3 regions of the Enterobacter sp. 3U4 genome follow, and region 2 is predicted to be linked to each of the others. Evidence: predicted binding sites of a transcription regulator. Region 2 holds the regulator's gene; each other region holds the start of a gene.

Region 1 (3,281 bases), 1.8 Mb from region 2:
CGGCGTGATGACGCGGCTGACGGAGGCGAGGGCCGAGTCATTAATGTTATCCGCCGCCTGTCCGCTGAGGGTGAAGCTGTTCAGCGCGCTCAGGAAAATGCTGACGATGACAATCACCTTACCGGCGCGCAGGACGAAGCCTTTCAGTCGCTGCCAGGTCTGGATCGCCAGGCTTTTCAGATGGGGGACGTGGTACACCGGTAGCTCCATCACGAACGGTGACGCTTCACCGCGCATGATGGTGTGCTTCAGCATCAGACCGGTCAGGATAGCCATCACGATGCCCAGCACATACAGCGAGAAGACCGCCAGCGCGCCCTGCTGGCCAAAGAAGGCAGCCGCAAAGACCGCAAAGATCGCCAGTCGGGCACCGCAGGACATAAACGGCGCCATCATAATGGTCATCAGTCGTTCACGCGGCGCATCCAGGGTGCGTGCGCCCATCACCGACGGCACGTTACAGCCGAAGCCGACAATCAGCGGGACGAAGGATTTACCCGGCAGGCCCAGCGCCTGCATCAGACGATCCATCACGAACGCGGCGCGGGCCATGTAGCCGGAATCTTCCAGGAACGAGAGAAACAGATACATCATGCCGATCTGCGGCACCAGAGGCAGAACGGTATTGATACCGCCGCCGATCCCCTGCGCGAGGAAGATGGTTAACCATTCCGGGAAGTGCAGGGTGTAACCCACCCACTGAATTCCGTGGACGAAGACCGCGACGGAACCGGCGTCAAAAATCGGCTGGAGTGCGCCACCGATGTTAATGGCGAGAAGGAACATCACGTACATCACCAGCAGGAAGATGGGCAAACCGAGGAAGCGGTTAAGCACAATCTTATCCACTGCCGCCGTAAAGCGGCTGGGTTCTGCCGTCAGCGCGTTGCTGACAACGTCGCAAATCGAGGCGATGGCCTGATAACGGGCGTCGGCGATGTGCAGCGCAGGGTCGTCCAGCTCGTCGCTAAGACGGGCTACCGTCGCGTCCAGCTTATCGGCCGCATGTCCGGCGTAGGCGCGGCTGTAGATATCCCCTTCCAGCATCTGCAGTCCAAGCCACAGGCGCTGTTTCGCAGGCATGCTGTTGTCCATCTCCTGCGCCAGCAAATTGGCTTCGCGCAGGAGAGGCTGCGCGTAATGCACAAGCTCAACGTCGCGATTTCCCGCGTGACGGTCAATGGCCAGCTTCAGCGCATCAATACCGCGAGCGCGCGTCGAGACCAGCGGAACGACCGGGCAACCCAGGCGCGCGGAGAGGGCATCGACGTCGATGCGCAGCTTTTGTTTCTCTGCGATATCGAGCATGTTGAGCGCCACGATGCAGGGGATACCCAGCTCCAGCAGCTGCAGCGTCAGATAAAGGTTACGCTCGAGATTGGAGGCGTCGACCACGTTGATCAGCAGATCCGCGTCGCCGCCAAGAATATAGTGACAGGCGATTTGCTCATCGAGCGAAGTTTGTGACGAAATGGTGGTTAAGGAGTAGGTGCCGGGAAGGTCAACCAGCGTCACCTGGTTGTCTGTCGTCGTGAACTGGCCCTCTTTACGCTCAACCGTCACGCCCGCCCAGTTGCCCACGCGCTGGCGAGCCCCGGTCAGCTGGTTAAAAAGCGTGGTCTTGCCGGAATTAGGATTGCCAATTAAGCCAATAGTTAACTTTTTCATTTTTTTAGACTCACTGAAACCGCTGGCTTGTTATCGGGATAAGGCTTCGACTTCTATTAACGCGAGGTCTTTTTTACGCAGGACCAGATTCACGCGTCGGGTTTCGATATGAACAGGATCGCCCAGCGGCGCCACGCGTACGACCTGGAATGACGAGCCGGGCAGCATGCCCAGCGACAGCAGCTTCTGCCGATAGGCCGGGCTAATTTCGCGGGTAAAACCGGTAATCTTCCATGCACTGTCTGGAGTGAATTGCATAACGCCTGATTCCACGAAAGGTTAAATTATCTACTATGCGATGATAATGAGAATAGTTTTTATCAGCAATATTAAAACTGTGACGGAATGTTGTTTGAGATATTAATTTACGGCCTTTTTGACCTTGCTCAATATTTGCTGAAATGGCGGGAAAACGAAAAGCGGAGTATTTGTTAACGGGGTGATAATTCGTGGTTTAAATATGGATGTGCAATCGGTTTCATATATTTCGATATGATTTTATCCCCCTCACCCGGCCCTCTCCCCGTGGGGGCGAGGGAGAAAAGACCGCACCGTGCGATCCCCTCTCCCCGTTGGGGAGAGGGTTAGGGTGAGGGGCATTTACAACCTTAGCGTTTTTTACCCATTGCAGCCGCCAGCGCATCCATCATTGCGCTGTTGCCTGCAGGCTGGGCATCACGTCCGCGCGGTTTTGCTGTTTTCGCGGCCGGACGCTGCTGTTCGCGGCCTCCGCCATTGCCGCCGCGGCGCGCGTTGGCGTCACCCGGCTGCTCGTCCAGACGCATGGTCAGCGCGATACGCTTGCGCTGCAGGTCCACTTCCAGCACTTTGACCTTCACGATGTCGCCCGCCTTGACCACGGTGTGCGGGTCTTCAACGAACTTGTCGGCAAGGGATGAGATATGGACCAGACCGTCCTGATGCACGCCGATATCCACAAAGGCGCCAAAGTTGGTGACGTTGGTCACCGCACCTTCCAGCACCATGCCTGGCAGCAGGTCGTTCATGGTTTCCACGCCGTCAGCGAAGGTCGCCGTTTTGAACTCAGGACGCGGGTCGCGGCCCGGTTTTTCCAGCTCTTTGATGATGTCGGTGACGGTTGGAACGCCAAATTTGTCATCGGTGAAATCAACGGCTTTCAGGTTGCGCAGGGCGCTGCTGTCGCCCATGAGATCCTTCAGCGCCTGCTGGGTGGCGGCCAGGATGCGCTCTACAACCGGGTACGCTTCCGGGTGAACGGTGGAGGCATCCAGCGGATTATCGCCGTGGTTGATGCGCAGGAAGCCCGCACACTGCTCAAAGGCTTTTGGCCCCAGACGGCTCACCCTCAGCAGCTGCTGACGGTTCTGGAACTGGCCGTTCTCGTCGCGCCAGGCGACGATGTTCTGCGCCATCATGCGGGTTAAGCCCGCCACGCGGGTCAGCAGGGGAACGGAGGCGGTGTTCAGGTCAACGCCGACGGCGTTTACGCAGTCTTCCACCACCGCATCCAGCTTGCGCGCCAGCTGAGTCTGGCTCACGTCGTGCTGATACTGGCCCACGCCGATGGATTTCGGGTCGATCTTCACCAGCTCCGCCAGCGGATCCTGCAGGCGGCGAGCGATAGAGACGGC
Region 2 (3,281 bases):
AAAGCATATAAAGAAGACTGGTCTGGCGATAAGAGCGGTATCAGCCTTTACAAAGCCGCAGCGAAATTTAAATACGGTCCGGTATGGGCGCGCGGCGGTTATATTCAGCCAACTGGCCAGACCCTGTTAGCACCGCACTGGAGCTTTATGCCGGGTACCTATCAGGGGGCGGAAGCGGGAGCTAACTTTGACTACGGCGATGCGGGTGCGCTGAGCTTCTCCTATATGTGGACCAACGAGTACAAAGCACCGTGGCACATTGAAATGGACAAGTTCTACCAGAACGATAAGAAAACCAAAGTCGATTACCTCCACTCTCTGGGTGCGAAATACGACTTCAAAAACGATCTGGTTCTCGAAGCGGCATTTGGCCAGGCGCAAGGTTATATCGATCAGTACTTTGCTAAGGCCAGCTATAAGTTTGATGTCGCGGGTAGCCCGCTGAGTACCAGCTACCAGTTCTACGGTACGCGCGATAAAGTCAGTAACGGTGGCGTTAACGACATCTACGACGGTACCGCCTGGCTGCAGGCGCTCACCTTTGGCTACAAGGTTGGTCAGGTTGATTTGCGTCTGGAAGGCACATGGGTGAAAGCAGAAGGGCAGCAGGGCTACTTCCTGCAGCGTATGACCCCGACCTACGCTTCCTCCAACGGTCGTCTTGATATCTGGTGGGATAACCGCTCAGACTTCAACGCAGACGGCGAGAAAGCGGTCTTCTTCGGCGCAATGTACGACCTGAAAAACTGGAACCTGCCTGGCTGGGCGGTGGGCGCTTCTTACGCTTACGCCTGGGATGCAAAACCTGCCGACATGGCAACACCGGATGCTTACTACGATCCAAACTATCGCCTGAAAGAGTCTTCCTACAGCCTGGATGCTATCTATACCCTGCAGGATGGCCGCGCGAAAGGCACGATGTTCAAACTGCATTTCACCCAGTACGACAACCACTCCGATATCCCGAGCTACGCGGGCGGTTACGGCAACATCTTCCAGGATGAACGTGACGTGAAATTCATGGTTATCGCCCCATTCACTATCTTCTGATGAACGCACCGGCGGGCTGAGTCCCGCCGGTATGGAGACTGTACATGATGAAAAAAATCGTAATCGTCGCGTTGCTGGCATCAGGGCTGGTGGCGTGCGCTCAGACACAGGCACCGAAAGAGGACACCCGTCTGAAGGAGGCGTATAGCGCCTGCATTAATACTGCGGAAGGATCGCCGGAGAAGATTGAAGCCTGTCAGAGCGTGCTGAACGTGTTGAAGAAAGAGAAAGCACACGAGCAGTTCGCGACGCAGGAGAACGTCCGCGTGATGGATTACCAGGCCTGCATTCAGGCACGTAAAACCGGTAACGATCAGGAAGTGGCGAAGCGTTGCGATAAGATCTGGAACGAGATACGCAATAACAATAAATAAGTGCTTTACGCCCGGTGGTGCTGCGCTTACCGGTCCTACAAAGGTGTCATAGCCCGTAGGCTCGGTAAGCGCAGCGCCACCGGACTTTTTACAGGCAAAAAAAAGCCAACCTTGCGGCTGGCTCAGAGTATGAATACTGATTATTTCGCGTCGTGCGCGTGGTCGTCTTCGCGGCAGTCGCCTTCAGCGCAGTGACCGTAAAGGTACAGGCTGTGGTTGGTCAGGCGGATGCCATGACGCGCGGCGATTTCACGCTGGCGTGACTCGATGGAATCATCGCTGAATTCAATGACCTTGCCGCAATCGAGGCAGATCAGGTGATCGTGGTGCTGCTGCTGAGTCAGTTCGAAAACAGATTTACCGCCTTCGAAATTATGACGGGTAACAATGCCCGCGTCATCAAACTGGTTCAGCACGCGATAGACGGTAGCCAGCCCAATCTCTTCACCCATGTCGATAAGACGTTTATAGAGGTCTTCCGCACTGACATGGTGATTGTCTGGACCCTGAAGCACTTCGAGGATTTTTAACCGAGGAAGCGTAACTTTCAGGCCAGCCTTCTTTAATGCGGTATTGTTGTCAGTCATGCGGAATCTGTCCTGTTGCTAAACGATTCACTTCTGTAGGAAGTGACAGAAAATGCACCTGGGATAATGCGTCTCATTATAGAACTGCCATGGCTAAATGAAAACTGCAAGTCTCAGGCAAAATATGCTTATAAAAATGGGGTATCACCAACAAACTTGCTCAATGAAAAACCACATTTTATCAGGGAGACATTGTACAGGTCTGGGCGAAAAAGTTAAAAGATTGTAGCAATTAATTTAATCGGTTTGACCTGGTGCACGGGCGCAACCGCCGTTGCGCCGCGATAAAAATCAGGCGTTAAGAATATCGTCCAGGTGCAGTTCTTCACGGATCTGCTTAACCCATTTCTCGACGCGCTCAGCGGTCAGTTCTGGCTGACGGTCTTCGTCGATGGCCAGACCCACGAAGTGATCGTCATCGGCCAGGCCTTTAGACGCTTCGAAGTGGTAACCGGCGGTCGGCCAGTGGCCTACGATAACCGCGCCATTCGGCTCAATGATGTCGCGGATGGTACCCAGCGCGTCACAGAAGTATTCGGCGTAGTCTTCCTGATCGCCGCAGCCAAACAGGGCAACCAGCTTACCGTTGAAGTCGACTTCTTCCAGCGTCGGGAAGAAATCATCCCAGTCGCACTGGGCTTCACCGTAGTACCAGGTTGGGATACCCAGCAGCAGAATGTCATAGCCTTCCAGATCTTCTTTGCTGCTCTTGGCGATGTCATGCACATCAGCAACGTCTTTACCGAGCTGTTTTTGAATGTTTTTTGCGATATTTTCGGTATTGCCGGTATCACTGCCAAAGAAAATGCCGATGATTGCCATGAGTAAAATAACCTCTTGAAACTTAATAGTATGGTGGCGCAATTCGGCCACGGATAAGGGCAATAATAGCAGAACTGGCAACCCTGCGGAAACTGCTATCGCGCAGGACTGCACTCTGTGCTACATGAAAAGGGTAATTAAGGGAATTTTCAGACTTATGCCTGGCCGCGCAACGTCTCAAGCTGGGCGATCAGCATCTCTTCAATGAGCTCGCTGCGGCTGATATTTCGCGCGTCAGCCAGCTCGTTCAGCGCATCGACGGCGTCGGCGTTAAGCTTCAGTTCGACACGCTTAAGCCCACGATTTTTATCGCGTTTAAGCTGATTGCGTTTATTGATACGCAGCTGTTCATCGCGCGAAAGCGGATTCGTCTTCGGTCGTCCCGGGCGACGCTCATTCGCGAACAGATCTAGTGTCGTACGGTCCGTTTGTTCTTTGGCCATGATTC
Region 3 (3,281 bases), 1.9 Mb from region 2:
CCCACTTTTTTACCGACTAAACCAATCATTGTATCAACCTCTCAATCGCTCGATGACCTGATTAACCCAGGCTGATCTGCACGTCTACACCGGCAGCCAGATCCAGACGCATCAGAGCATCAACGGTTTTCTCAGTTGGCTCAACGATGTCAACCAGACGCTTGTGAGTGCGGATTTCGTACTGATCACGCGCGTCTTTGTTGACGTGCGGGGAGATCAGAACGGTGAAGCGCTCTTTGCGGGTCGGCAGCGGGATCGGACCACGGACTTGCGCACCAGTGCGCTTAGCAGTCTCGACGATTTCCGCGGTTGATTGATCGATCAGACGATGATCAAACGCTTTAAGGCGGATACGGATTCTTTGGTTCTGCATGAGACCAGAGCTCCAATTATTTTATAAACGAAAATGATTACTCCTCAAACCCATTACGATTGATGGGAGAGTGTAACCGTTCTTACGTAGCTCCCCAATTGGGAGCATTGTTGAGTAACAAAATGAGCTACTCTGGTTCTGATTGAACCCGCCGTCAATTACGACAAGCCCGCGCATTATACGTAAATCTGGGCAAGACGCAAGTGCCGTTTAGAAATTAAGCGCCAGAGGCGCAGTATGCGTAAGGCAGCGCAACTTTTTACGCAATCTATCCCTTCCCAATGCTTTATCTGGAGCCCCTACGCAATTGTCGTTTTTGTAGATTGCCGGTCAGGCCGATTATCACGAGTATGCGCTCAAACACTTTTGAGGCCTTATCCATGTTAATCACCCTTCCCTTCTTGCTGGTCTATGTTTCGCTGACTGCCTTTCTTGTCCGCGCAGATATTCGCTACGGACTGCTCCCCGATAAATTTCTCTGCCCGCTGTTATGGGCGGGACTGCTCTTTCAGGTCTGTATCCAACCTGATTTTCTGCCGAGTGCGGTGGTGGGTGCGATGGCTGGATATGTCGGTTTTGCCGCTATTTACTGGGGATATCGGTTTATCTGCCGGCGTGAAGGGATGGGATATGGCGATGTAAAATACCTGTCGGCGCTTGGTGCGTGGCATGGCTGGTGCATGCTGCCTGCGCTGGCGTTACTCGCGGCGCTGATGGCGCTTCTTTGCATTCTTGTTTTTTCGTTAATCCGTCCTGATGAGGAGACAATAAAAAACCCGCTGCCTTTTGGGCCATTTCTGGCAGCAGCGGGTTTATGTGTAGGCTGGAAGACGTTGCTTATTCTTCCACTTTGATCTGTGACTGAAGATAGTTTTGCAGGCCGATTTTAGCAATGAGATCCAGCTCTGTTTCCAGCCAGTCAATATGCCCTTCTTCATCGGCCAGGATCTGGATCATCATATCGCGGCTGACGTAGTCATGTACGCTGTCAGCATAGGCAATGGCTTCACGGAGATCTTTAGCGCCTTCAAGTTCCAGCCTGAGGTCGGAACACAGCATCTCTTCGACATCTTCTCCGATACCCAGCTTGCCGAGATCCTGCAGGTTTGGAATGCCTTCAAGAAATAAAATACGCTCGATATATTTATCAGCGTGCTTCATCTCGTCTATAGATTCATGGTACTCAACGTCGTTTAAACGTTTGAGTCCCCAGTTTTTGAACATTCTCGCGTGAAGAAAATACTGGTTGATTGCGACAAGCTCATTTCCCAATAATTTATTGAGATAACTTATGATTTTAACATCACCTTTCATTATATAGTCCCTCCGCTTCCACTCATTGAAGCGTAGATCGGGCTACAGGGATGTCAAAAAAAAGATGGGCGCTTACGCGATCTCTTTGAATTCCGGGATCTGCATCAGTTCGTCCTGCATGATCTCTCGCGCAGCACGTACACATTTACCGCATTGATTTCCCACCGGAACAAATTTGCGAAGCTGCTGGAATGACTGGGGCTGAAACTGGCGAACGGCCTGACGTATTTTTTTGTCGCTTACACCATTACATAAACAAACGTACATAGAAACTCCCGTTCAAATTATGCGCAAAGTGTAAGTGAGAATGGTTATGATTACAATAGCACAATCGCCAGAATGCGGGGCGGGAGCAGGCAAAAAATGCGAAATTTTGTGACAGTGCCTGAACATCAGAAAACAAGAAAGGACGCCGAAGCGTCCTTTTTTAATTCGGGGATAATTAATTAGCCCAGAACTTTAGCAACAACGCCCGCGCCAACGGTACGGCCGCCTTCACGGATTGCGAAACGCAGACCGTCGTCCATCGCGATTGGGTGGATCAGAGTCACAACCATCTTGATGTTGTCGCCTGGCATTACCATCTCAACGCCTTCTGGCAGTTCGATGGTACCGGTCACGTCAGTTGTACGGAAGTAGAACTGTGGACGGTAGCCTTTGAAGAACGGAGTATGACGGCCGCCTTCGTCTTTGGACAGGATGTACACTTCAGATTCGAACTTGGTGTGTGGCTTGATAGAGCCTGGCTTCGCCAGTACCTGACCACGTTCGATTTCTTCACGTTTGATACCACGCAGCAGAACACCAACGTTCTCACCAGCACGGCCTTCGTCCAGCAGTTTGCGGAACATTTCAACGCCAGTACAGGTAGACTTAGCAGTCTCTTTGATACCAACGATTTCAACTTCTTCGCCAACTTTGATGATACCGCGCTCTACACGACCGGTAACAACGGTACCACGACCGGAGATGGAGAATACGTCTTCGATTGGCAGCAGGAATGGCTTGTCAATCGCACGCTCTGGTTCTGGGATGTAAGAATCCAGGAAGCCAGCCAGTTCGATGATTTTCGCTTCCCACTCTGCGTCGCCTTCCAGCGCTTTCAGAGCAGAACCACGAACGATTGGGGTATCGTCGCCTGGGAAATCGTACTGAGACAGCAGTTCACGAACTTCCATCTCTACCAGTTCCAGCAGCTCTTCGTCATCAACCATGTCGCATTTGTTCAGGAACACGATGATGAAAGGAACGCCTACCTGACGACCCAGCAGGATGTGCTCACGAGTCTGAGGCATTGGGCCGTCAGTCGCAGCAACAACCAGGATCGCGCCGTCCATCTGCGCAGCACCGGTGATCATGTTTTTAACATAGTCGGCGTGGCCTGGGCAGTCTACGTGTGCGTAGTGGCGAGTCGGGGTGTCATATTCAACGTGAGAGGTGTTGATGGTGATACCACGAGCTTTTTCTTCTGGTGCGTTATCGATCTGGTCGAATGCACGAGCAGAACCACCGTAGGTTTTTGCCAGAACGGTAGTGATTGCAGCAGTCAGGGTAGTTTTACCATGGTCAACGTGGCCGATAGTACCAACGTTGA

Evidence for each region. Region 2 encodes Fur, which represses iron uptake genes when iron is present. Its sites were predicted from a motif close to ATAATAATGAGAACNACTATCAA; they were not measured.
Region 1: the regulator Fur is predicted to act here: its motif matches at 1,967-1,989, upstream of feoA (ferrous iron transporter A).
Region 3: the regulator Fur is predicted to act here: its motif matches at 1,989-2,011, upstream of bfd (bacterioferritin-associated ferredoxin).

The regions. Positions count from the first base shown of each region.
Region 1 is NZ_CP136665.1:4,489,443-4,492,723, forward strand. Features, by position in the region: gene feoB (Fe(2+) transporter permease subunit FeoB) at 1-1,668, opposite strand, end outside; gene feoA (ferrous iron transporter A) at 1,699-1,926, opposite strand; gene RVY89_RS21300 (Tex family protein) at 2,277-3,281, opposite strand, start outside.
Region 2 is NZ_CP136665.1:2,648,567-2,651,847, reverse strand. Features, by position in the region: gene chiP (chitoporin ChiP) at 1-1,050, shown strand, start outside; gene chiQ (ChiQ/YbfN family lipoprotein) at 1,098-1,424, shown strand; gene fur (ferric iron uptake transcriptional regulator) at 1,565-2,011, opposite strand; gene fldA (flavodoxin FldA) at 2,303-2,833, opposite strand; gene ybfE (LexA regulated protein) at 2,989-3,276, opposite strand.
Region 3 is NZ_CP136665.1:4,553,737-4,557,017, reverse strand. Features, by position in the region: gene rplC (50S ribosomal protein L3) at 1-29, opposite strand, end outside; gene rpsJ (30S ribosomal protein S10) at 62-373, opposite strand; gene RVY89_RS21625 (prepilin peptidase) at 754-1,227, shown strand; gene bfr (bacterioferritin) at 1,211-1,687, opposite strand; gene bfd (bacterioferritin-associated ferredoxin) at 1,760-1,954, opposite strand; gene tuf (elongation factor Tu) at 2,134-3,281, opposite strand, start outside.